Regions from separate parts of the Micromonospora sp. NPDC049203 genome, predicted to be linked through region 1. Evidence: riboswitches for the same ligand, from Rfam matches in the RefSeq annotation. Region 1 holds a riboswitch; each other region holds the start of a gene.
What was found. Region 1 has a riboswitch for cyclic di-AMP ahead of ACGFIA_RS20530 (hypothetical protein). Riboswitches for the same ligand answer to the same signal wherever they lie in the genome.
Positions count from the first base shown of each region.

Region 2: another riboswitch for cyclic di-AMP. It lies ahead of ACGFIA_RS24810 (NlpC/P60 family protein); the one in region 1 lies ahead of ACGFIA_RS20530 (hypothetical protein).
Region 3: another riboswitch for cyclic di-AMP. It lies ahead of ACGFIA_RS10860 (hypothetical protein); the one in region 1 lies ahead of ACGFIA_RS20530 (hypothetical protein).
Region 4: another riboswitch for cyclic di-AMP. It lies ahead of ACGFIA_RS19225 (C39 family peptidase); the one in region 1 lies ahead of ACGFIA_RS20530 (hypothetical protein).

Region 1 is NZ_JBICSV010000007.1:179,168-184,792, reverse strand. Features, by position in the region: gene ACGFIA_RS20545 (alpha/beta hydrolase) at 1-312, shown strand, start outside; gene ACGFIA_RS20540 (AAA family ATPase) at 436-2,550, shown strand; gene ACGFIA_RS20535 (cation diffusion facilitator family transporter) at 2,655-3,569, shown strand; cyclic di-AMP (ydaO/yuaA leader) riboswitch at 3,713-3,843, shown strand; gene ACGFIA_RS20530 (hypothetical protein) at 3,848-4,921, shown strand; gene ACGFIA_RS20525 (SRPBCC family protein) at 4,945-5,397, opposite strand; gene ACGFIA_RS20520 (STAS domain-containing protein) at 5,499-5,625, opposite strand, start outside.
Region 2 is NZ_JBICSV010000011.1:78,295-83,919, reverse strand. Features, by position in the region: gene ACGFIA_RS24815 (peptidoglycan recognition family protein) at 1-941, opposite strand, end outside; cyclic di-AMP (ydaO/yuaA leader) riboswitch at 1,180-1,315, shown strand; gene ACGFIA_RS24810 (NlpC/P60 family protein) at 1,327-2,358, shown strand; gene dcd (dCTP deaminase) at 2,424-3,002, opposite strand; gene ACGFIA_RS24800 (pyridoxamine 5'-phosphate oxidase family protein) at 3,081-3,626, shown strand; gene ACGFIA_RS24795 (zinc metalloprotease) at 3,696-4,688, opposite strand; tRNA gene ACGFIA_RS24790 (tRNA-Gly) at 4,869-4,942, shown strand; gene ACGFIA_RS24785 (dihydrofolate reductase family protein) at 5,148-5,625, shown strand, end outside.
Region 3 is NZ_JBICSV010000003.1:393,081-398,705, reverse strand. Features, by position in the region: gene ACGFIA_RS10890 (heavy metal translocating P-type ATPase) at 1-466, opposite strand, end outside; gene ACGFIA_RS10885 (hypothetical protein) at 484-1,464, opposite strand; gene ACGFIA_RS10880 (heavy-metal-associated domain-containing protein) at 1,502-1,708, opposite strand; gene ACGFIA_RS10875 (metal-sensitive transcriptional regulator) at 1,789-2,088, shown strand; gene ACGFIA_RS10870 (SHOCT domain-containing protein) at 2,215-2,424, shown strand; gene ACGFIA_RS10865 (YibE/F family protein) at 2,574-3,848, shown strand; cyclic di-AMP (ydaO/yuaA leader) riboswitch at 4,003-4,134, shown strand; gene ACGFIA_RS10860 (hypothetical protein) at 4,138-5,166, shown strand; gene ACGFIA_RS10855 (carbonic anhydrase) at 5,226-5,625, opposite strand, start outside.
Region 4 is NZ_JBICSV010000006.1:345,102-350,726, reverse strand. Features, by position in the region: gene ACGFIA_RS19245 (polysaccharide pyruvyl transferase family protein) at 1-781, opposite strand, end outside; gene ACGFIA_RS19240 (acyltransferase) at 937-2,145, shown strand; gene ACGFIA_RS19235 (hypothetical protein) at 2,226-2,567, shown strand; gene ACGFIA_RS19230 (hypothetical protein) at 2,697-3,455, shown strand; cyclic di-AMP (ydaO/yuaA leader) riboswitch at 3,765-3,907, shown strand; gene ACGFIA_RS19225 (C39 family peptidase) at 4,102-4,959, shown strand; gene ACGFIA_RS19220 (alpha/beta hydrolase) at 5,186-5,625, shown strand, end outside.

The DNA.
Region 1 (5,625 bases):
GTCACCTCGGCGGTGGCCCGGGCCACGCTGCGCTCGATCGGCGGTTTCCGCGCCTCGATCGGCGCCCAGCACCGGCTGGAGACGCTCGCCGCGCTCGGCGGGCTGCCGGCCGCCGCGCTGGTCGGCGACCGGGACCGGCTCACCCCGCCGCCCTGCGCCGAGTCGATCGCGGCGGCGCTGCCCACCACGGAGCTGACCGTCTGCCCGGGTGCCGGGCACATGTTGATGATGGAGCGCCCCGAGAAGGTCAACGCCGCTCTGGCCGGCGTGCTGGACCGGGTACTGGCCGACCGCCCGGCGGTCCGCCGCTGAGCGTCCCCGCACGCGGGCGGCACCGACGTACGCCACGTGCGCGGCATGCCCCGGTGTGCCGGTTGCCGGCGGCCCGTACCCTCATTCAGCCCGTCGTGCCCTCCGAACACAGGAGCATCCGCGTTGACCGACCAGACCACGCTGGACCGGGAGATCGCCGCCGAGCAGCGTCACCTCGACCGGGTGTACGCCCGGCTGGCCGAACTGCGCCGGTCTGCGGCCGACGCCGAGCGGGAGGGCTACCTGCTGGCCCGGGTCGGCAACTTCGGCGCGCTGGTCGAGCGGGACGCGATGGTCTTCCACGCCGCCCAGCGCCGGCACGTGCTGGACGCCGAGCACGAGGGTCTGGTGTTCGGCCGGCTGGACCTGCGGACCGGGCAGGTGCTGCACGTCGGCCGCCTGGGCGTGCGGGGCGTGGACGCGGAGACGCTGGTGGTGGACTGGCGGGCGCCCGCCGCCGCCGCGTTCTACCAGGCCACGCCCGCCGAGCCGCGCGGCGTGGTGCGCCGGCGCACGATCCAGTCCGCCTCCGAGAAGGTCACCCGGATCGAGGACGACCTGCTGGATCCGGAGGCCGCGCCGCCGGACATGGCGGTGGTCGGTGACGGGGCCCTGCTGGCCACGCTGTCCCGGGCCACCGGCCGGGGCATGCGGGACATCGTCGCCACCATCCAGCGGGAGCAGGACGAGGCGATCCGCTCCCCCGGCAACGGCGTCACGATCGTCTCCGGCGGCCCGGGCACCGGCAAGACGGCGGTGGCGCTGCACCGGGCCGCGTACCTGCTCTACTCCGACCGGGCCCGGTACGCCGGCGGCGGCATCCTCGTGGTCGGCCCGTCCGGCGTGTTCGTCGAGTACATCGCCTCGGTGCTGCCCTCGCTGGGCGAGGAGACGGCCACGCTGCACTCGCTCGGCTCGCTGTTCCCCGGCCTGTCCGCGTCCCGCGCCGACCCGCCGGACGTGGCGGCGGTGAAGGGTTCGCTGCGGATGCGCCGGGTGCTGGAACGCGCGGTCCGCGACGCGGTGCCGGACTCCCCGGCCGAGCTGCGCCTGCTCTACCGGGGCGAGCTGCTGCGCCTGGAGCGCGCCGCGCTGGACGCGGTCCGGGACCGGACGCTGGCCCGGGGCGCCCGCCGCAACGAGGTGCGCCGGGCGGCGTTCGACGCGGTGCTCGCCGCGCTCTACGCGCAGGCCCGCACGCTGCGGGTGGGCCGGCTGCCGGAGCAGCCGGCGTTCGAGGACGAGATCATCGAGCGGCCGGAGTTCCGCGAGTTCCTCAAGGCGTGGTGGCCGCGGCTGCACCCGCGGCACGTGCTGGACTGGCTGGCCCGCCCGGACCGGCTGCGCCGCTACGCCGGGGGGATCCTCTCCTCGGCCGAGATCCGGCTGCTCGGGCAGGCGTACCGCACGCTCGGGACCGACGGGCTGACCGTGGCGGACATCGCGCTGCTCGACGAGCTGGACGCGCTGCTCGGCAAGCCCGTGCAGCGGGCCCGGCCCAGGCGCGACCCGTACCAGCTCGCCGGTGGCGTGCGCGAGCTGAGCACGTACGCCGACCGGCAGCGTGCCGCCCGCGCGGCGGCCCGGGAGCGTCCGGCCGACTACCGCGACTACGCGCACGTGGTGGTGGACGAGTCGCAGGACGTCTCGCCGATGCAGTGGCGGATGGTCGGGCGGCGCGGGCGGCTGGCGTCCTGGACGGTGGTCGGCGATCCGGCGCAGACCGCCTGGACCGGCGACCCGCAGGAGCTGGACCGCGCCCGGGACCAGGCGCTGGGCCGACGCAAGCGACACCGCTACGAGCTGACCACCAACTACCGCAACTCGGCGGAGATCTTCGCGGTGGCGGCGGCGGAGATCCGCCGGCTCTACCCGGACCTGCCGCTGCCCGACGCGGTGCGGTCCACCGGCGTGCCGCCGGTCGAGCGCACGGTGCCCGCCGCCGACCTGCCGGCGGCCACCGTCGAGGCGGCCGAGGCGCTGCTCGCGCAGGTGGAGGGCACCGTTGGTGTGATCACGCCGGTGCCGCGCCGGGACGAGGTGGCCGGCTGGCTGGGCGCGCTCGGCGCGAGCCGGCTCCAGGTGGTCACCAGCCTCCAGGCGAAGGGCATGGAGTACGACGGCGTGGTGCTGGTGGCGCCGAGTGAGATCCGGGCCGACCCCGGTTCGGGGGTACGCACGCTCTACGTGGCGCTGTCCCGGGCGACCCAGCGCCTCACCACGCTCGACCCGCTCTGAGGGACACCCGTCCGCGCCCCTGACGTCACCCACAGTTCAGTTGCATACATAGCGATGTGAACATACATTGGGCCTGGCCGGTACGGGGCAGGAAGGGTGTTGGCGTGGGCGCAGGTCATGACCACAGCGGCGCGGTGGCCAACGCGGCACACCGCCACCGGGGCCGCCTCTGGGCCGCCTTCGCGCTGCTCGCCGTCCTGATGGTGGTCGAGGCGGTGGCCGCCTTCACCACCGGCTCGCTCGCGCTGCTCTCCGACGCCGGGCACATGTTCACCGACGTCCTCGGCATCGGCATGGCCCTGGCCGCGATCACCGCCGCCCGCCGCGCCGGCACCGACCCGCAGCGCACGTTCGGGCTCTACCGGCTGGAGGTGCTCGCCGCCCTGGCCAACGCCGTGCTGCTCGGCGCCGTCGCGCTCTACGTCCTGGTCGAGGCGGTACGCCGGTTCGGCGAGCCGCCGGAGGTGCTGGCCGGCCCGATGCTCGTGGTGGCGGTGCTCGGCCTGCTCGCCAACATCGTCGCGTTCGCGCTGCTGCGCGCCGGGGCGAAGGAGAGCATCAACCTGCGCGGGGCGTACCTGGAGGTGCTCGGCGATCTGCTCGGCTCGCTCGGCGTGATCGCCGCCGCGCTGGTCATCGCCGCGACCGACTGGTGGTGGGCCGATCCGCTGGTAGCCGTCGGGATCGGCCTGTTCATCCTGCCGCGCACCTGGCGGCTCGGCCGGGCCGCGCTGCGCATCCTGGTGCAGGCCGCGCCGGAGCACCTCCAGGTGACCGCCGTGCACGACCGGCTGGCCGCCGTACCCGGCGTGGCCGAGGTGCACGACCTGCACGTCTGGACGCTCACCTCGGGCATGGAGGTGGCCTCGGCGCACCTGACCACCGACCCGGGCGTGGACCCGGGGCAGGTGCTGGCCGCCGCGCGGGCCGCCCTGCACGAGGACTTCTCCATCGATCACGCCACGTTGCAGGTCGAACCCGGAGCGTCGGCCGGCGTGTGCGGGAAGACCGAGTGGTGATTAGGGCAGACTTAAATCACTGTGGCTGTTGTAGTCTTATGCCGGTTTTGCCCCACCTGGTGGCGTTGCTCCACCGAGCCACGCCCGGGCAGCGCCGGTAGTGTCGGTCGCGGCCGCACCCGCGGACGCCACCGGCCCCGGTGGGGCGGCCGTCGCCTAATCGTCCGCAGGGACGAGCCGGGGAACCACGTACGTGGGGTGCATCCGCGTCAGCGGTAGGGATCTTCCGTCCCGAACCCGTCAGCTAACCCGGTCGGCGTTGACGGAAGGACGTGTGAATGCCCCACGTGGCACCTGTACGACGGACAGCCGCCCGGTTGGCGGCCCTGCTCGTCGCGACGCTGGCCCTCGGCGTCGCGACTGTTCCGGTCTCCCCCGCCTCGGCGGGGCCGGCGACCGGCCTGCTCGCCGCCGCGCCCGGCGGCGACGACGAGGGCGGCACGCCCGAACTGCGTGCCCAGCTCGACGCCGCCAGCAAGGGCTGGCTGGAGGCCAAGGCCGCGCTGAACCGGTCGGTGAGCCGCCAGAAGCAACTGAACGAACAGCTCAAGACGGTCGGCGCCGAGCTGGCCGTACGCGACGCCAAGGTCGGCGAGATCGCCGCCGTGGCGTACCGCAACGGCCGCCTGGGCACCGCCGGGGTGCTGCTGGGCAGCAGCAGCCCGGAGGGCTTCATGGACCGGGCCGCCGCGCTGGAACAGGTCGCCGCGCACGAGGACCGTACGCTGCGCGACCTGATCGCCACCCGGGACCAGGCCACCCGCACCCGCGCCCAGCTCGACGGCGAGATCCGCGAGCAGCGCAAGCAGGTGACGGTGATGGCCAAGCGCAAGGAGCAGGCCGAGCGCGCCCTGGAGGTGGCGAACGACCGCGCCACGCGCAGCAGCAGCGGCGGCAGCGTCCAGGGCACCTCCACCAAGAACGCGAAGCCGGCGCCGCGCAACTCGGACGGCTCCTGGCCCCCGGAGTCGTGCAGCGTCAACGACCCGACCCCGGCCAACGGCTGCATCACCCCGCGCACGCTGCACGCGCTGCAACAGGCGAAGGCGGCCGGCTTCACCAGGTACGTCTCGTGCCACCGGCCCAGCGGCTCGGGCGAGCACCCGAAGGGGCGGGCCTGCGACTTCGCCGCGCAGAAGAACGGCTTCGGCGGCGTGGCCTCCGGCGGCGACCGGACGTACGGCAACAACCTGGCCGCGTACTTCGTGCGCAACGCCGACCCGCTCGCCGTGCTCTACGTGATCTGGTTCAAGCAGATCTGGCTGCCCAGCAGCGGGTGGAAGTCGTACAGCGGGGGCAACGGCGACCCGTCCAGCGACCACACCAACCACGTGCACCTGTCGGTGTACTGAGCGCCCGGAAGGGGCCGGCCGGATCAGGCCGGCCGGCCCTCCAGGGTCGCTCCGAGACGCGCCGCCAGGCCCAGGTGAGCCGCCCGGGCCTGGCGGAACGCGTACCCGAACAGCGGTGCCGGCGCGGTGAGCGTGATCTCCACCTCGACGCGTACCGTGCCGTCGTCCTCGTCGCGCAGCCGGGTGTGGTTGCGTACGGTCGTCGCCGGCTGCTGCCGGGCGACGGTGACCACCTCGTCCTCGCTCGCGATCAGCACGTCCGCCTGGTAGGTCACCGGGAAGTGCAGCGGGCCGAGTTGCAGCCGGTCGGTGATCGCGTAGCTGGCCAGCGCGCCGGGCCGGGCCGGCAGCTTCCGGACCCGGACGATCAGCGGATGCAGCTCACCCTGGCGACTCAGGTCGCCTAGCAGGGCCACCGCTTCGGCCCGGCTGCACCGGGCCTGCACGGTGTAGCTGAAGCTGTCGCTGCTCTGCAAGCGGGCCCCCTCGCCGTCGTGCGTCGCGACGATCGTCCCGTACCGACGCCGGACTGGCAACGGGTAGAAGGTCCCCTGGCCGCAGGGGGTGCGAACGGCGCTCAGGCGCCGGGCAGCACCTCGGGGGTGTCGTCGGCGAACCACGGCTCGGGCGCGCCGAAGAGGCCGAGCAGGCCGGTCACCCAGAGCTGCCGGTGCACGAACCGGCTCGGCTCGGTGACCACGAGC
Region 2 (5,625 bases), on a different contig from region 1:
CTCGGGCCGAAGTAGCCCTCGGTGTCGTGGATGACGATGTACTCGATCTTCTGCTGCTTCGGCCGGTCGCCAAGATCGTGGTTGCCGTAGTCACCCGGGTCGTCGCTGAGCTGCTCGTACGGCGCGGGGATCCACTCACAGGCCAGCCGCACCGGGCACTCCAGCCCGTCCGGCCGCTCGGCGTTACGCAAACCGAGCCGGGCCAGCCGGGAACGGTCCGGCGTCGCGGCGGTGGCGGCGAGCGTGACCCGCTGGCCGTCGTCGGTGGTCCGGCTGGCGCCCTGGCCGAGCTGGTCGTACACCTCGTCGGCGAAGGCCGCCGCGCCGTCGGTGGTGTCCGCGCCGGAGTACCGGGCCACCGCGCCGTACCAGGCCGCCGGGTCGGTGCCGGCGCCGACCGGCCCGCCCAGAGCCTTCTGGTACGACGCCAGCAGCGCCGCGCCACCGCGGATGTTCGCGGCCGGGTCGGTCCGCAGCGTCCCGGCGTCGAGCCCGGTGAGCGCGGCGGCGGCGTCGAGCGTCTGGAGCGAGGCGGGCGGCAGCGGGGCCTCCCGCTCCGGCGTGGCGGCCGTGGCCGGGTCGAGCTTCAGTGGACGGGAGTCGTCGCCGCGCGGGTCCTCGTCCTCGTCGACGTGGGCGCTGCCCGGCATGGCGAGGATGTGCGCGGCGTCGGTCAGGTGCATCGGGCCGTAGCCGCCGCTGGTGCTCGGCTGCCCGGTGTGGGTGTCCCAGCGGGACTCCAGATAGGAGACACCGAGCAGCACGTTCTGCGGGACGCCGTACTCGGCGGCCGCGGCGGCGTATTGTTGTTGCCTGTCGCTCGCGGGCGGGGACGTGTCCGGCGCGGCGGTCACCGGGCCGGTCGTCGCCAGCGCGGTGGCGGTGGCCACGGCGGCGGCGAGCAGTATCCGTCTGCCCGACGGCGGGGCGGAGAGGTGCATCGAACCTCCTGGACAGGGATGGGGGTCACTGCGTCTCCACCCTCACTCCGCACACCCGTGACGGTCAATACCTTTCCAGTAAGTAATCAGCCGTGAAAGAAAATTTCACTTCCGTCAGTGGTTCGCCGCCGGATCGCGTACGGAGTGTCACGTCGCTGGAAGTTGCGGATCGATAACGGTGGTCCCTACTCTGGTGAATCGTCGGCCGTACGTCTCACCGTCCAACCCGGTCGGTGACGGACCGGCACCGCCGAGTCGCCCGCGGGCGAGCCGGGGAACCAGGTACCTGGGGTGAATCCGCAGCGATGCGGTAGGGCGGCTCCCTTCCCGCCCGAATCCGTCAGCTAACCCGGTAGGCGGAACTGAAGAAGGAGTACGGACGCCGGTGGCACTCCATGCCCCGCGGCCGTCGTCGAGCCGGTCTGTCGACCGGTCCACGGCTGTGCCGCGTACCCGCTGGTCCCGCTTCACCACCGCCCTCGCCGCCCTGGTCGGCACCGCTGTCGTCCTGACCGGTGGCGCCACCGCGGCACACGCCGAACCCTCGGTCGCCGAGATCGAGGCCCAGATCGACCGCGACTGGAACAAGCTCGAACCGGTCATCGAACAGGTCAACGCCGTACGCGAACAGCTCGCCGCGCGGCGCGAGCAGGCCGACGCGCTCGGCCGGCAGATCGCGCCCCTCCAGGCCCGGGTGGACGCCGCGCTCGGCCAGGTCGGCGGGCTCGCCGCCGACGCCTACAAGGGCGACAACCTCTCCACCGTCAACGCGCTGCTGGGCAGCCGCTCACCGGGTGACCTGGTCAACGGCCTGGAACTGCTCGACCGCTTCGCGCACCGGCAGCACGAGCAGGTGCGCTCCGTCGCCGCGCTGCGCGACGAACTGGCGGCGAAGAAGAAGCCGCTGGACGAGATGATCGCCGGGCTGGCGCGCACCGAGGCCCAGCTCGCGGCGAAGAAGAAGCAGATCGACGCCGAGATCGCCCGGCTGCAGAAGCTGCGGCTCAAGGTGTACGGCAAGGGCGGCGGCGGCCCGCTGCGCCCGGCGCCCTGCCCGGCCGGTTACCCCGGTGGCGCGGCCGGTGCGGCGGTCAAGTTCGCCTGCGCCCAGATCGGCAAGATCTACGTCTGGGGCGCGGCCGGGCCGGACCACTTCGACTGCTCGGGCCTGACCATGGCGGCGTGGGCCAAGGGCGGCGTGTCGCTGCCGCACAACGCACGCCAGCAGCACGGCGTGACGAAGCGGATCGGCCGTGCCGAGCTGCGTGCCGGTGATCTCGTCTTCTACTACGGCGACCTGCACCACGTGGCGATGTACGTGGGCGACGGCTGGGTGGTGCACGCCTCCCAGTCGGGCAAGCCCATCACGATGAAGCGGGTCGACGACGGCGACATCAACAGCTACGGCCGGGTGTAAGGAAGGGCCCCCTCTTAACGCCTCCGGTAGAGGAGGGGGCCCTTCTTAACAACTGCGGGCGTCCGTCAGCGCGTCGGCCAGGTGCGCCAGCTCTGCCAGGACCGGCTCGGCGTCGGGCCGCGCTGCCCCTGGTAACGCGAGCCGTAGACGGCCGAGCCGTACGGGTGCTCGGCCGGCGAGGAGAGCCGGAAGATGCAGAGCTGGCCGATCTTCATGCCCGGCCAGAGCGTGATCGGCAGGTTCGCCACGTTCGACAGCTCCAGCGTGACGTGGCCGGAGAAGCCCGGGTCGATGAATCCGGCCGTCGAGTGGGTCAGCAGCCCCAGCCGCCCCAGGCTCGACTTGCCCTCCAGCCTCCCGGCGAGCTGGTCGCCCAGCGAGATCACCTCAAGCGTGGAGGCGAGCACGAACTCGCCCGGGTGCAGCACGAACGGCTGTCCCTCCGGCACCTCGACCATCGAGGTCAGGTCGTCCTGCTGCTTCGACGGGTCGATGTGTGTGTAGAGATGGTTGTTGAAGACCCGGAACAGCCGGTCCAGGCGTACGTCGATGCTCGACGGCTGCACCAGCGTCGGCTCGAAGGGCTCCAGCGCGAGCGTGCCGGCCTTGATCTCGGAGACCAGGTCGCGGTCGGAGAGCAGCATCCGAACACCATAGCGACCGGTATGGGTGACCTGCGTGTCGCACTACATCTTCGTACACGTGTTCGATAGAGTGTCCACATGGCTTCCTGGTCCGAATTCGCCGCCGACGAGCCCCGCCTCGCCGACGAGATCCGCCTCCTGATGCAGCAGTATGGGCCGGGCTTCGGCTACCTCGCCACGGTCCGCGCCGACGGCGGCCCCCGGGTCCACCCGGTCTCCCCGGTGATCACCGCCGACGGGCTCTGGTGCTTCGTCGTCGACTCGCCGAAGCGCCGCGACCTCGAACGCGACGGCCGTTATGCGCTGCACTCGTTCCCGCCGGAGGAGAGCGACGACGAGGCGTACATCGCGGGGCGCGCGCGGCAGGTGACCGACCCTGCCACGGTGACGCGGCTGGCCCGGATCGCCCGCGCGGCGCCGCAGGGCGACTGGCGGCTGTTCGAGTTCACTGTCGAGGCGGCGATGCTGACCCGGCGCGACCCGGTGGCCCAGCCCGGCGCCGCCCCGCCGCAGGTGCGGGTGTGGCTCGATCCGCGCGGGGTCGAACCGGCCCGGCGTGACCCGGTTGCCGCCGAGGGCCTTCGCGGCCGGCACGGCTTCGACACCCGCCGCCCGGCCGCCTGACCCGGCCCACGACGAACGGTGCCGGCCCGTCCGAGGACAGGGCCGGCACCGGTGTACGCGGTACGACGGTCAGGCTGCGCGGTAGGCGTTCCACGCGGTGAGCATGCGGCTCGCCTGGCCGGCGGTGAACTGGTACATGCAGGAGTCGTACGTGTAGTCCATGAAGTTGGTGATCGGGTCCTTGCCGGCGGTCGAGCAGGTGTCCCGGCCGGTCGGGCACTGGTACGCCGGGGACGCTTCGGCCGGGGTGTCGGAGACGCTGTCGCCCGAGCCGGAGCAGCCGCCCTGGAAGGTGTGGTAGAGGTTCAGCCAGTGGCCGACCTCGTGGGTGCCGGTGTCACCCTGGTTGTAGTTGGTCGCGGTGCCGCCGGGCAGCGACTCGTTGAGCACCACCACGCCGTCCATCTTGTCCAGCGTCCGCTTCGGGAACGTCGCCCAGCCCAGCAGGCTGTCGCTCAGCTCGCCCAGGTAGATGTTCAGCGTGTTCTTGCCGCCCTCACGCAGCGAGGTCTTCATCGAGCGCTCGGCGGAGGAACCCTGCACGATCGGGTACCACGACGGGTTCGTCACCCGGTTGATCTTCGTGAGCTGGAACCCGAACGCGGTGGCGGCGCCGCCGGTCGAGCCCGCGTACGACTGGTTCAGCACGGTGATCTGCTGGTTGATCATTGAGTCGGTGATGTTGCCACCGGCCCGGGTGCTGTTCTCCTGGATGACGTGCACGACGACCGGGATCGTCACGGTGGCCAGCGGGGCCACGGCGCCGGTCCGGAAGTTGGCCCGCTCGCGCTGCGCGGCGGCGAGGTCGGCCTCACGGTCACGGACCTGCTGGGCGGTCAGGTGGTTGGGGTCGAGCTTGGCGTTGCCGCCCTTCGCGACGCGGGCGTTCGCGTGCTCGTCGGCGTGGGCGTCGGCCGGCTCGGCGCAGGTGCCGGCCGGGGCGGCCGAGAAGGCCGAAGCAGCGGGGACGACGCCGACGGCGGCGGTGCTGAGCAGCAGCGCGAGGGTCGACGTCGCGACACCGGCGGTACGCCGGGTCAGCAGGTTGGGACGGAGTCCCATGGGCCCACCTCTTTCTGACGGCGTGCCAGGGGGTGTGTCACGCCGGTTCGGAAACGTGGGGCAGACGTTACATCCCATCGACGCATTTGAGAACGCCCATACGTTTCCGACGTGCAACTTCGCGCGTGGGGGGTACCTGGGTGCACGGGCGTGGTGACCTCAGGTAGAGTGATGCCGCCTGCGGGTGTAGTTCAATGGCAGAACATCAGCTTCCCAAGCTGACAGTGCGGGTTCGATTCCCGTCACCCGCTCCAACGTGAGGCCCCAGCTCAGGACGTGTTTCCTGGCTGGGGCCTCAGTCGTTCCTACTGCTTCTTGCGCTGGCCGTACCGGTCACGGCCCTTCTTGATCTGTTCGCTGAGCCCGCTCGCCGCAGTCGCCCAGGTTCAGTGCGGCGATGAGTTGCGGGTCGTGGCCGGGTCTACCGGTTGACGGAGCGGCAACCGGAGGAGCAGACCCATGGGCAAGTTGATCGCGACCGAGTTCCTGACCCTCGACGGCGTGGCGCAGGCGCCCGGCGAGCCCGACGAGGACCGTGAGGGCGGCTTCAGTCACGGCGGCTGGCAGATGCCGCTGCTCGACGAGGCGTCCGGCGCGGCGATGTTCCAGCAGGCGAGCGGCATGGACGCGCTGCTGCTGGGCCGCAAGACGTACGACATCTTCGCCGGCTACTGGCCGAAGGCACCAGCGGACATCCCCTTCACCGGCCTGCTGAACGGCGTACCGAAGTACGTGGCCAGCCGTACGCTCGCCGAGCCGCTGACCTGGGCGAACTCGACTCTGGTGGACGGTGACCTGGCCGAGCGCGTCGCCGAGATGAAGGACCGTCACGCGGAGGTCCACGTGATCGGCAGCCTGGACCTGATGCGGTCGCTGCTGCGCCACGGCCTCGTCGACCGGCTCAACCTGTGGCTGTACCCGGTGGTGCTCGGCACCG
Region 3 (5,625 bases), on a different contig from region 1:
GCAGGTTGACCAGCGCGGCACGGTGGAACGGCAGCCCGCCCCAGACCACCACCGGGGCGGCCAGCGTGAGCGAGGCCCACTGCCAGTAGTCGAACTGCCAGGCCGGAACCATGGCGAGCACGATCACCGGCACGGTGAGCACGGCGGAGACCCAGAGCCGGGTACGCGCCGCGTGCAGCTCGTCCACCGGCTCCCCGGCCGCTGCCGCCTCCGCCTGCTCGGGCGGCGGCGGCACCACTGCGGTGTAGCCGGTCTTCTCGACCGTGGCGATCAGGTCGGCCGGCGCGATGTCGTCGGCGTACCGGACGGTGGCCTTCTCGGTGGCGTAGTTCACCGTCGCCTCGACGCCGTCCATCCGGTTGAGTTTCTTCTCGATCCGGGCGGCGCAGGACGCGCAGGTCATCCCGCCGATCGCCAGTTCGATCAGGTTCGGCGCGGTGGGCAGCGCCTTTCCCGTGGCAGTCATCGCGGCACCTCCGGCGCTCAACTGTGCCCGTGCCCCGGGGTGCCGTGTCCGGCGTCCGGGGTCGGTGCGGGGGTGGATGCCGGCGCGGCGGGCGCAGGCGCGGTCTGGTCGCCGGCCAGGACGGTGAACTCGGCGGTGTGCACCGCGTCGCCGTGCCGGAAGTCCAGGTAGAGACGGTACGCCCCGGCCGACGGCACCTCGGCGGCGAACGTGACCGCCGGGCCTGCGGGTGTGCGCCCGTCGCCGGGCGTGCCCTCCGGGTGCACGTGCAGGTACGCCAGGTCGCCCTGCCGCAGTGCCACCAGGTGCCCGTACGCGCCGAGGTAGGGCTGAAGATCGGTGACCGGCCGCCCGTCGCGGCTGACGGAGAGCGTGAGCCGGTTGGTCCGGCCCGGCTCCGGCGTGCCGGTCAGGGTGACCGTGTAGCCGTCGACAGTCGTGCTGGTCGCCGGTGCCGGCAGTGGCCGGGCGGCCAGCTCGCCGGGGACGGTGACGTCCAGGCCGAGGGTGAGCGGCTCCCCGCCGCCCGGGGTGAAGTCGGCGAACGCCCGCCAGACGCCGGGGCCGTCCACCGGCGAGGCGACGCGCCAGGTGCCGTCGCCGTCCATCTCCGGGTGGACGTGCCGGAAGCCGGAGAGGTCCCGCCGGGCGACGATCAGGTGCATACGCTTGTCGTGGGCCACCTCGTAGCGGGTGACGGGTGCGCCGTCCGGGCCGGTGATCCGGAAGGCGAACTGCCCCGCCGGGGCGGCGGCGGGCTGGAAGGTGTAGCCGCGTTCGGAGACGAGCAGGCCGCCGGGCAGGTGCGCGGAAGCGCCGCCCGTCTGGCTCTCGTCGCCGTGACCGGCGTCGCCGGCCCCGTGGTCGCTGTCGCTGTCGTCGTGGCGGGTCTCGGCGGCCGGGGTGACGGGATCGGCCAGGTTGCCGATCCCGTACGCCGCGCCGAACACCGCCACGAGGCCGAGGGCGAAGCCACTGAGCTTCGTCGCCGTGTTCATTGGTGTCTCCTCGGTTTCCGCGGGTCCGTCGGACCCGTCACGCACCGACGAGGTCGTAGCCGGCCTCGTCGACCGCCGCGCGGACCGCGTCCACGTCCAGCGGGTCCTGACTGGTGACGGTGACCCGGCCGCCGGCCAGGTCGACCTGGACGTCGGTGACGCCCGGAAGCGCGCTCAGCTCGGTGCTCACCGAGTTGACGCAGTGCCCGCAGGTCATGCCGCTCACCTGGTAGGTGCTCTCCATCTCGCCCTCCGATCTTATACCCCCCAGGGGTACGTTCGAGACGTTAGCATACCCCCGAGGGGTACGCTATCCTCGGTTTCATGACCGCGCCGTCCAGCCCGACCCGGGGCTACACCGCCAGCAAGGACCAACTCCTCGCCCGGCTCCGCCGGATCGAGGGTCAGGTCCGTGGCATCGAGAAGATGGTCGAGGACGACCGCTACTGCATCGACGTGCTCACCCAGATCTCGGCCATCCAGGCGGCGCTGGACAAGGTCGGCCTCGGCCTGCTCGACGGCCACGCCCGGCACTGCATGCACGAGGGCGCCGCCGAGGGCCGGGCCGACGAGATGGCGACCGAGATGATGGCCGCCGTCGGCCGCCTGATGAAGCGCGGCTGAGCGGGGACCTCCGGCCCCCGGAACCAGGCACATCGACCCGCGCCGACGCGTCGGGGCGGTCGTACCGTCGAAGTGGCGGGCAGGCCGACCCCGGCGGACCCGCGGCGACGGACGGAGGGCGGCCCGATGATGTGGCAGAGCCCGATGATGGGCTGGATGTGGATCTGGTCCCTGCTGGTGCTCGCGGTGCTGGCAGGGCTCGTCTGGGCGGCCGTGCGGTGGACCGGCCCCCAGTACCTGGGCCCGACGACGGCCCGGCGCATCCTGGACGAGCGGTACGCGCGCGGCGAGATCGACGAGGACGAGTACCGGCGACGCCGGGCCGGTCTGACCTGATCACGCGAGGCGAGCGTCACCGGTCCCGGTGAGGTCAGGCTGCCTACCATGGCCGGGCGACGACCCGGACGTGGTCGACACGTCCGCGCCGCCCGGGTGACCAGACCGGTCCGGCGGACCAGGCGTCGCCCCGACCGTTGGGAGACGCCATGGGTGCCGACCACACCCGCCCCGCACCCGCCGCGCCGCCGGGCGTACGCCGGCTGCTCGTCGCAGTGGTGGTGCCGCTGTTCGCACTCACCGTGATCGCGGCGCTGGTCCTCTGGCCCCGGCAGGACCGGGAGCCGGTCGGCGGCGCGGACGTCCCCCGCTACCACGGCACGGTGACCCGGGTGGTCACCGAGCCCTGCCCGCCGACCCCGGAGGCCCCGGACGGCGGGGGCGGCCCCTGCGGCACCGTGACGGTGACCGCCGAGCAGGGTCCGGACGCGGGCCGCCAGGTCGAGACGCCGATCCCGGCCGGGCCCGGCGCGCCCCGGGTCGCGGTCGGCGACGAGGTGGTCCTGGTCGAGCTGACCGACCCGGCCGACCCGGCGGTGAAGTCCTACAACATCGCCGAGCACCAGCGCGGCACGCCGCTGATCTGGCTGATGGTGCTGTTCGCCGCCGCGATCGTGGCGTTCGGCCGCTGGCGCGGGCTGGCCGCGCTCGCCGGCCTGGCGGCCAGCTTCGCCATCCTGCTCGGCTTCGTGCTGCCGGGCATCGGCGCCGGCCAGCCGCCGCTGCTGGTGGCCATCGTCGGCGCCGCGTTGATCATGTTCGTGGTGCTCTACCTGACCCACGGGATCACCGCGCAGACGTCGGTGGCGGTGCTCGGCACGCTGGGCAGCCTGGTGATCACCGGCGTGCTCGGCCTGCTCGCCACGTCCGCCACCCACCTGACCGGCTTCGGCAGCGAGGACGCCACCACGCTGTCCATGTTCCAGGCCGACGTGGACCTGCACGGCCTGCTGCTGGCCGGCATCATCATCGGCTCGCTGGGCGTGCTGGACGACGTCACGGTCACCCAGGCGGCCACCGTCACCGAACTGGCGCACGCCAACCCCGGGCTGTCCCGGCGGCAGCTCTACCGCGCGGCGACCCGGGTCGGCCGGGCCCACATCGCGTCCACCGTCAACACCATCGTGCTGGCGTACGCGGGCGCCTCGCTGCCGCTGCTGCTCCTGCTGGTCGCCGACTCCCGCCCGGTCAGCGAGATCCTCACCAGCGAGTTCCTCGCCCAGGAGATCGTCCGCAGCGCGGTGGCCACGCTCGGCCTGATCGCCGCCGTACCGCTGACCACCGGCCTGGCCGCGATCGTGACCACCGCCGGACGGCGCCCGCGCGGCGCGGAGCCGGCGCCGCCCGCGCCCCGGCCGCCGGCCGGACGGGACGACGCGCTGGAGGCGCTCGGCGGCGGAAGGAGTACGGAGGCCGCATGGTGAGACTCCGCAGCGTGACCATCGATTTCAAACGCGACGCTGGTCACGGTGCGCCACGGCGAAATCTCGCTATTGGTCGGCTTCCGGACGTAGATCCTCACGAGTGCTGTCGGGTAACCTCGCTGCCGGTCACCGCCGAAGGCGCGCACCGGCGCCAGCGGTGCCGCCGCCCAATCGCCCACGGGCGAGCCGGGGAACCAGGTACATGGGGTGAATCCGCGACAGCGGTAGGGGCCACTTCCGTCCCGAACCCGTCAGCTAACCCGGTCGGCGGCCGACGGAAGGGAACACTGTGACGGCACCCCTGCGCCGCTGGCTGACACCCGTGGTGGCCGTGCTGGCCTCACTGGCCGTGCTGGCCGGGCCGACGCCGGCGACCGCGGCCCCCGCCGCGGCGGCACCCGGCAACCCCTCGGGCCACGAGGAGGACGGCGAACCGCCGCTCATCACCGAGGCGATCGACTCCGCCAACCGGAACTTCCTCCAGGCCAAGGCGAAGCTCGCCAAGTCGCAGGACCGCCAGCGGCGGCTGGCGGCCGAGGTGAAGACGGCACAGGCCGAACTCGACGCGCTCAGCCCGCAGGTCAACCAGCTCGCCGCCCAGTCCTACCGGACCGGCCGGATGGGCGCGATGGCGATGCTGCTGGAGAGCAACTCCCCCGACTCGTTCGTCCGCCGGGTCAACGCCCTGGACGAGCTGAACCTCCTCAACGCGCAGCGCCTGGCCGCCATCAACGCGGTCAAGACCCGCGCCGAGCAGGCCAAGATCGCGATGGACGCCGAGGTCCGCGAGCAGGAGAAGCAGAAGAACGCGATGGAGCGCGAGAAGGTGCAGGCCGAGCGCGCGCTGAAGCTCGTCGGCGGCCTCGGCTTCACCGGCGGACTGGTCTCCGCCACCTCACCGGTCGCCAAGATCGCCCCCGGCCGCACCGCCGACGGCGGGTGGAAGGCCGAGTCGTGCAGCGAGGACGACCCGACCACCTCGGGCTGCGTCACGCCGCGCACGCTGCACGCGTACAAGGAGGTCCGGCGCGCGGGCTTCAAGCGCTTCGTGGGCTGCTACCGGTCCGGCGGGCCGTGGGAGCACCCCAAGGGCAAGGCGTGCGACTGGTCGCTGCAGAACAGCGGCTTCGCACCCTGGCACAACAACGACACCCGCAGGTACGGCAACGAGGTGGCCGCCTTCCTCATCCGCAACGCCGACCGGCTGGGCATCTACTACGTCATCTGGAACCGGCAGATCTGGTTCCCGGCCACCGGCTGGCGCTCCTACAGCGGGCCGTCGAACCACACCGACCACGTCCACATGTCGCTGCTCTGACGCCGGACACCACGAAGAAGGGGCCGCCCTCGGGCGGCCCCTTTCGTCTTCCCCGTGGATCAGCTCGCCAGCGCCGGGTCTGCGGGCGCCGCCGGGGCGGGCAGCGGGGCCGGGGCCTGCGCCACGGTCCGCACCTCGCCGCCGGCGAGCCGGTACGACATGCCGACCACCGTGCACCGCCCCGCCGCCACCCGCTCGGCCAGCACGCCGGACCGGGCCAGCAGCGTCTCCACGGTCTGCGCGATGTGCACGTCGATGATGCCGTCGAGGTCCTCGACGCCCTGGCGGGCGGCGCGCAGCAGGCTGGGCGAGACCGCGTCCACCACCGCGCCCAGGTGCCCGGCCGGGGCGGCGCCGGTCCGGACCCCCTCGCGGGCGGCCTGGACCGCGCCGCACGAGTCGTGCCCGAGCACCACCACGAGCGGAGTGCCCAGCACGGTGACGGCGTACTCGACGCTG
Region 4 (5,625 bases), on a different contig from region 1:
TGCGCACCTTGTCCTCGGCGAACAGCGGGTGCGAGGTGTGCAGCGGGATGTCGCTGCTCTGGCCCCGGTGCTCGGGCGCGTCGCCGTAGAGCAGGGTGCCGAGTGTCCGCAGGTCCTGCGGCACGTAGCAGAGGTTCGGGTAGCGCTCCTGGTGGCGGCGGACCACCGGGGCCATCGACCGGACGTACGGGGAGATGTTGAGCGCGATCTTCGACTCGGCGGTCAGCTCCGGGCGGGTCTTCTCCAGGTGGAACGAGTCGCCGTGCAGGAACATCGACGGGCAGCCGATCTGCTCCACCGCGGAGAAGCCCAGCGCGTTGAGGTAGCTCTCGGTCACCTCGCCGCGCACGCCGATGCTGTGCGACCGGTCCAGCACGGCCTTGCAGAACGCGCGCACCGGCTCGTCGATCGGCCGCAGGTACTCGCGGTCGCCGTCGACGTTCGTCTGCACGCCGACGCCGAGCACCACCACCGGGATCTTCAGTCGCTCGATCAGCCGGGTCAGTGGCGTCAGGCGGTGCACGAAGCTGCGGCGGAACGCGTTCGCCAGCGGAACCACGAAGACGTCGTACCGCTCGTTGATCTCGTCGGCCAGGCGCGGGTCGGCCGGGTTGCGGGTCGGCGTGATCTCGGCCGTGGAGGTGGCGAGCAGCTTGTGCGCGGCGTGGCTGAAGACCAGGTTGCCGCTGTTGTCCCCGATCCAGTTGCCGGCGAACGTCTCCTCCGGTGTGAGGACGTCGAACGCGCCCTTGCGGGCGCGGAGCAGGATCCGCTGGTGCATCCGGTTCGCTCACCTTCCGTACGGCACGGCGTGCGGCGGGAGCCGGGTGGGCGCCCGCGCGTGCAGGAGGGGAAATCCTATCCGCCGCCCCTGGGCGACCGGCTGGACGTCGGCTCGCCGGGAACGTCCCGGTTCCCCGGGGTAGGGTGCCCGGAATGACCAGCGCGCCGACCGTCACCCGTGCCCCACGACTGCCGTCGCTGACCGGATTGCGGTGGGTAGCCGCGCTGCTGGTCTTCGCCTTCCACGCCGGCACCATGGGGATCATCGCCGAGCCGCACCTGAAGCCGGTGATGGACAAGGCGTTCAGCCTCGGCCTCTCCGGTGTGGAGTTCTTCTTCATCCTCAGCGGGTTCGTGCTGGTCTGGTCGTACCGGGACGGGGAACGCGCGTGGACGTTCCTGCGCCGGCGGCTCGCCAAGATCTACCCGAACCACGTGGTGACGTTCGTGGCGGCGCTGGCGATCGCGGCCTGGTTCGCCGACCCGGTCGTGCCCTGGGCGGCGATCGGCAACTTCTTCCTGGTCCAGGCGTGGATCCCGCTGGGCGGCTACTTCTACAGCGTCAACAACGTGAGCTGGTCGCTCTCCTGTGAGCTGGCGTTCTACCTGTGCCTGCCGCTCGTGGTGCCGTGGCTGCGCCGGGCCCGTACCGGGGCGCTGCGGACCGTGCTGGTCGCGGCGCCGCTGCTCATCCTGGCGCTGTGGCCCGGCCAGCACCTGGTGCCGGAGGAGCAGCGGTGGTGGTTCACCCAGATCTTCCCGGTGACCCGGTCGCTGGAGTTCTGGATGGGGGTGGCCGCCGCCGAGCTGATGCGCCGGCACCGCTGGCGCGGACCCAACCTCGCCGCCGCCACCGGCATCTTCGTCGCCACCTGGGTGGTCGCCGCGATGTGGATCCCGGCCGAGTTCTGGGCCGCCCTGCTCGCCGTGGCGTACCTGCTGGTCATCGCCGCCGCGGCGGACGCCGACGTGCGCGGCCGGTCCACCCCGTGGCGGTCCCGGGCGATGGTCTGGCTCGGTGAGGTCTCGTTCGCCTTCTACCTGGTCCACGTGCTGGTCATGGTCACCGTGCTGCGGCTGACCGGGCACTGGGGGACCGGGCTGCCCGGCTGGCGCGGCCCGCTCGCGGTGCTCGGTTTCCTGGTGGTCACGCTCGCGCTGGCCGCCGCGCTGCACCGCTGGGTGGAGGTGCCGATGATGCGCCTGCTCGGCCCGTCCCGCCGGGCCCGCGCGGCGTCGCGCGCACCGGCCGTGCCGGCTCCGCGCGGGCCCGCCGCCACCCCGGCCGCCGACGGCGGCGCGACGTCCGGGACCGGTCCGGCCGAGGGCGTCGAGTACGCCGGGCGGCGTCGCCCGGACTGACACGCGCACACGTCGGCCGGTTGATCCGCGACACGCCGTGCGGCGGTGCGTTGGTGGGGGATCGGCGGTAATTTGTACCCGTGCTTCCGATCGCGCTCACCTGCCCCGTGTGGTGGGTGGCGCGCTGGGCCGCCCGGATGTTCGCCAGTCTCGCCGTGGTCGTCGCCTGCTCGTTCGGCGCCGCCGCGCTGCCGTCCGGTGTCGCCGCCGCTCCGGCTCCGGCGGTCGCCGTCCCGGCGTACCCGGCCGTGGGCGCCTCGGCTGCCGCACGGCCGGAGGCCGACCGCGTGGCCGAGTGGCACGCCCGTCCCGCCGGTGGCCCGGCACCCGCCGCCCGGGTGGCGGTCCCGGGTGACCCGCAGCCGGTCCCGGCCGGCCGGACCGCCGCGCCGGCCGGCCCGCGGGCACCGCCCGCCCGCTGATCCACCCACGGGCCGCGCCCGTTCACCGCACCCACCGCACGTCATCCCCGCACCCGCCACGGCGGCCCAACGGCGCCCGGCGAGGTCGTGCGGGTCCTCCCGCCAGGTCCTTCCCGTGAGGTGCCGACCATGTCGCAGACCGCTCTGTACCACTTCCTCACCTCCGTGCCCGAGGCCGCCGCCATCTGGTCCTTCCTGCTGCTGCTCGCCCTCGGCCTGCTCGCCGCGCTCGTGGCCCGGCCCGACCGCGACGCCGCGCCGGAGGCCGCCGCCGAACCGGCCGACGCCGCCCGCCGCGACGACCTGATCCGGTACGCCGAGGAGGTGGCGGTGGCCGCCGCCGGGGCCGCCCAGACCGCCCGGCGCCGCCGGGAGCAGTGGCTGGCCGCGCAGGACGAGGCGGACCGGGCGTGGACCGCGTACGACGAGGCGGACGCCGCCGCCCGACGCCTGGCCGGCACCGCCGCGCTGGCCGCCCCGCGCACACCCCGAACCCCCGCGGAGTACGCGACCCGGGAGCGCTGGCTGCGCCACGCCGCCATGACGGCGCACTGGCGGGGCGACCTGAGCGCCCGCCAGCTCGCCGACGTGCTGGCCCGCCGCAACGGCTGGGATCCGCGCCGGCACCCGGCCGACCAGGAGATCGTGCTGGCCCGCATCGTCCGGGACGGGCGCCGGGCCGGGTGGGAGAGCGCCGCCGCGCGGGAGCGGCAGTCCTGGCGGGACGCGGAACTGGCCGCCGAGGCCGCCCGTACGCTCGCCGCCGAGGCGTACGCGGCCACCGCGGCGCTGTGGCCCGCCCCGGCGTACCGGAGCGCCGCGACGAACCCGCTGCCGGTGCCCGCGCCGGTGCGGCGTGCCAGGTGGCGTCCGGCCCGGGTGGGCTGAGACGGGCGTCTCGACCGAATCGTTACCCGCGATGTTTGCGGGCCCGGGGACCCGGGCCGTCGAATCGGGCGCCGGGCGCAGAACGGGCCATCGAGTCACGCGACTGCGGGCCGGCTGCTCGCAGTCTGTCCGCTTTCCGCCGCCGGGTGACGTGAAAACCGCTTGTCCCATCGAGTGAAGTCAGTAACCGGCTGTTCCGAAATCCGTTACCGCAGATCACGTTTACGCAGGTCGGGACGTTTGGCAGGGGGCAATACCGGCCGGTAGTGTCGGCGCGTCGATGCGGTAACCGATCGCCGACGGCGACGCCGCACCGACCCGCCTAATCGTGTCTCACGAACCGGGGACCCATAAGCAACATCGGGGTGAATCCGCGGGCCCACGGCCCGTGGTAGGGCGTACTTCCCGCCCGAATCCGTCAGCTAACCCGGTCGGCGGTCACGGAAGGAGTACCGACCTCGTGCCCACCCCCCGATCGTCCCCCCGCCTCCACGGCAACGCGGTGCCCGCGCTCGCCTGACGCGCGACCGCAACCGCCCCCCTGGGCGCCCGGCGTCACGGGCGTTCCCGATCCCCCGGCCATCCGGCCCCGCCAGCACGCGTGAGTTCCTCCGCGTGCCGGGCCGGCGTGCGCCGCTCACGCCCCGTGGAGGATTTCGTGAAGCACCACCTGAAGCGTCAGCTACGACGGATCGTCACCGAACGCCCGTACCAGATCATCGCCGGATCGGCCGCCGCGCTCGTGCTGGCCGCCGGTGCCGGCACCGTCGCCACCGCCGGTGACGACGCGCCGGTCCAGGAGAACACCGCATCGGTCGCCGAACTCGGCGCCGCCCGCCTCGGCGAGCAGCCCGCCAGCCGCGGCGAGGCCCGGATCGCCGTCCCGCAGGCGTCGCCTAGTGCCTCGGCCGCGCCGAGCGCGTCGCCCAGCGCGTCGGCGTCGGCGAAGGCGTCGGCGGACCCGGACACCACGGCGAAGGCGAAGCCGAAGCCGCCGTCGAGCAGGTCGCTCGACTACGACTACCAGGCGCAGACCAACTACTTCTACTGCGGCCCGGCCGCCGTGCGCAACGCGCTCAGCGCCGCCGGCATCGAGCGCAGCCAGGACGCGCTCGCCGGTCCGCTCGGCACCACCGAGATGGGCACCAACTCGGCCGAGGACACCACCCGGGTGCTCAACCAGCAGGTCAAGGGCAACCCGTACCGGACCCGCATGATTCCCGCCGGCTCCGCCAGCCCGGCTCAGATGGACCGGCTCCAGGCCGACGTGGTCGAGGCGATCAGCAACGGCCGCGCGGTCGTGGCGAACGTCGCCGGCACCGTCACCGACACCAACGGCGGCTGGCACTCGTTCCCCGGTGGCCACTACGTCGCGGTGGTGGGCTACAAGAACGACGGCCGGATGGTGCGGATCGCCGACTCGGCCGACCCGTCGCTGCCGTCGTACTGGGTCACCACGATCGACCTGGCGCACTGGATCGCCAGCCGCGGCTACTCCGCCTGACCCGTCCGCAAACCCGAAGGCCGGCACCCCCCGGGGGTGCCGGCCTTCCCCGTCCCACCTTCCGCCCTCGTTGATCTTGCACTTTCGGCCCTTCCACAGCGGGGTAAAACGGGCATCGGCGGGGCCGCAACTGCAAGATCGACGGGCGGGGGTGAGGGCGGGGCGGGACCGAGGTGGGGTGGGTTCGGTGTCGCGGGGGCGGGGCGGGCGGTGGCAGACTGCGCCAATGGGCGATACGACGGGTGACCGGCATCTGGTTCTCCTGCACGGCATGGGCGCCACCGGTGAGGTGTGGCTGCCCTGGGCGCCGCTGCTGGAGCGCCGCTGGCCCGGCCGCTGGCTCGCCAGCGATCTGGCCGGTCACGGCTGGTCGCCGCCGCTGCACGGCTACTCGTTCGAGGCCCTGGCCCAACGCGTGGCCGACGGGCTCGGCCCGGTCCGGCTCGGCCCCGACGACCGGCTCGTGCTGCTGGGGCACTCGCTCGGCGGGGTGGTGGCGCTGGCGCTCGCCGCCCGGCAGCGGGGTCTTCCGATCGACGCGGTGGTGGGCCTCGGCATCAAGGCGGTCTGGTCCCCGGCCGAGCTGGCGAAGTCGGCGGAGCTGGCCGCCCGGCCGGTCACCTGGTTCGCCACCCGCGACGAGGCGGCCCGGCGCTACCTGCGGGT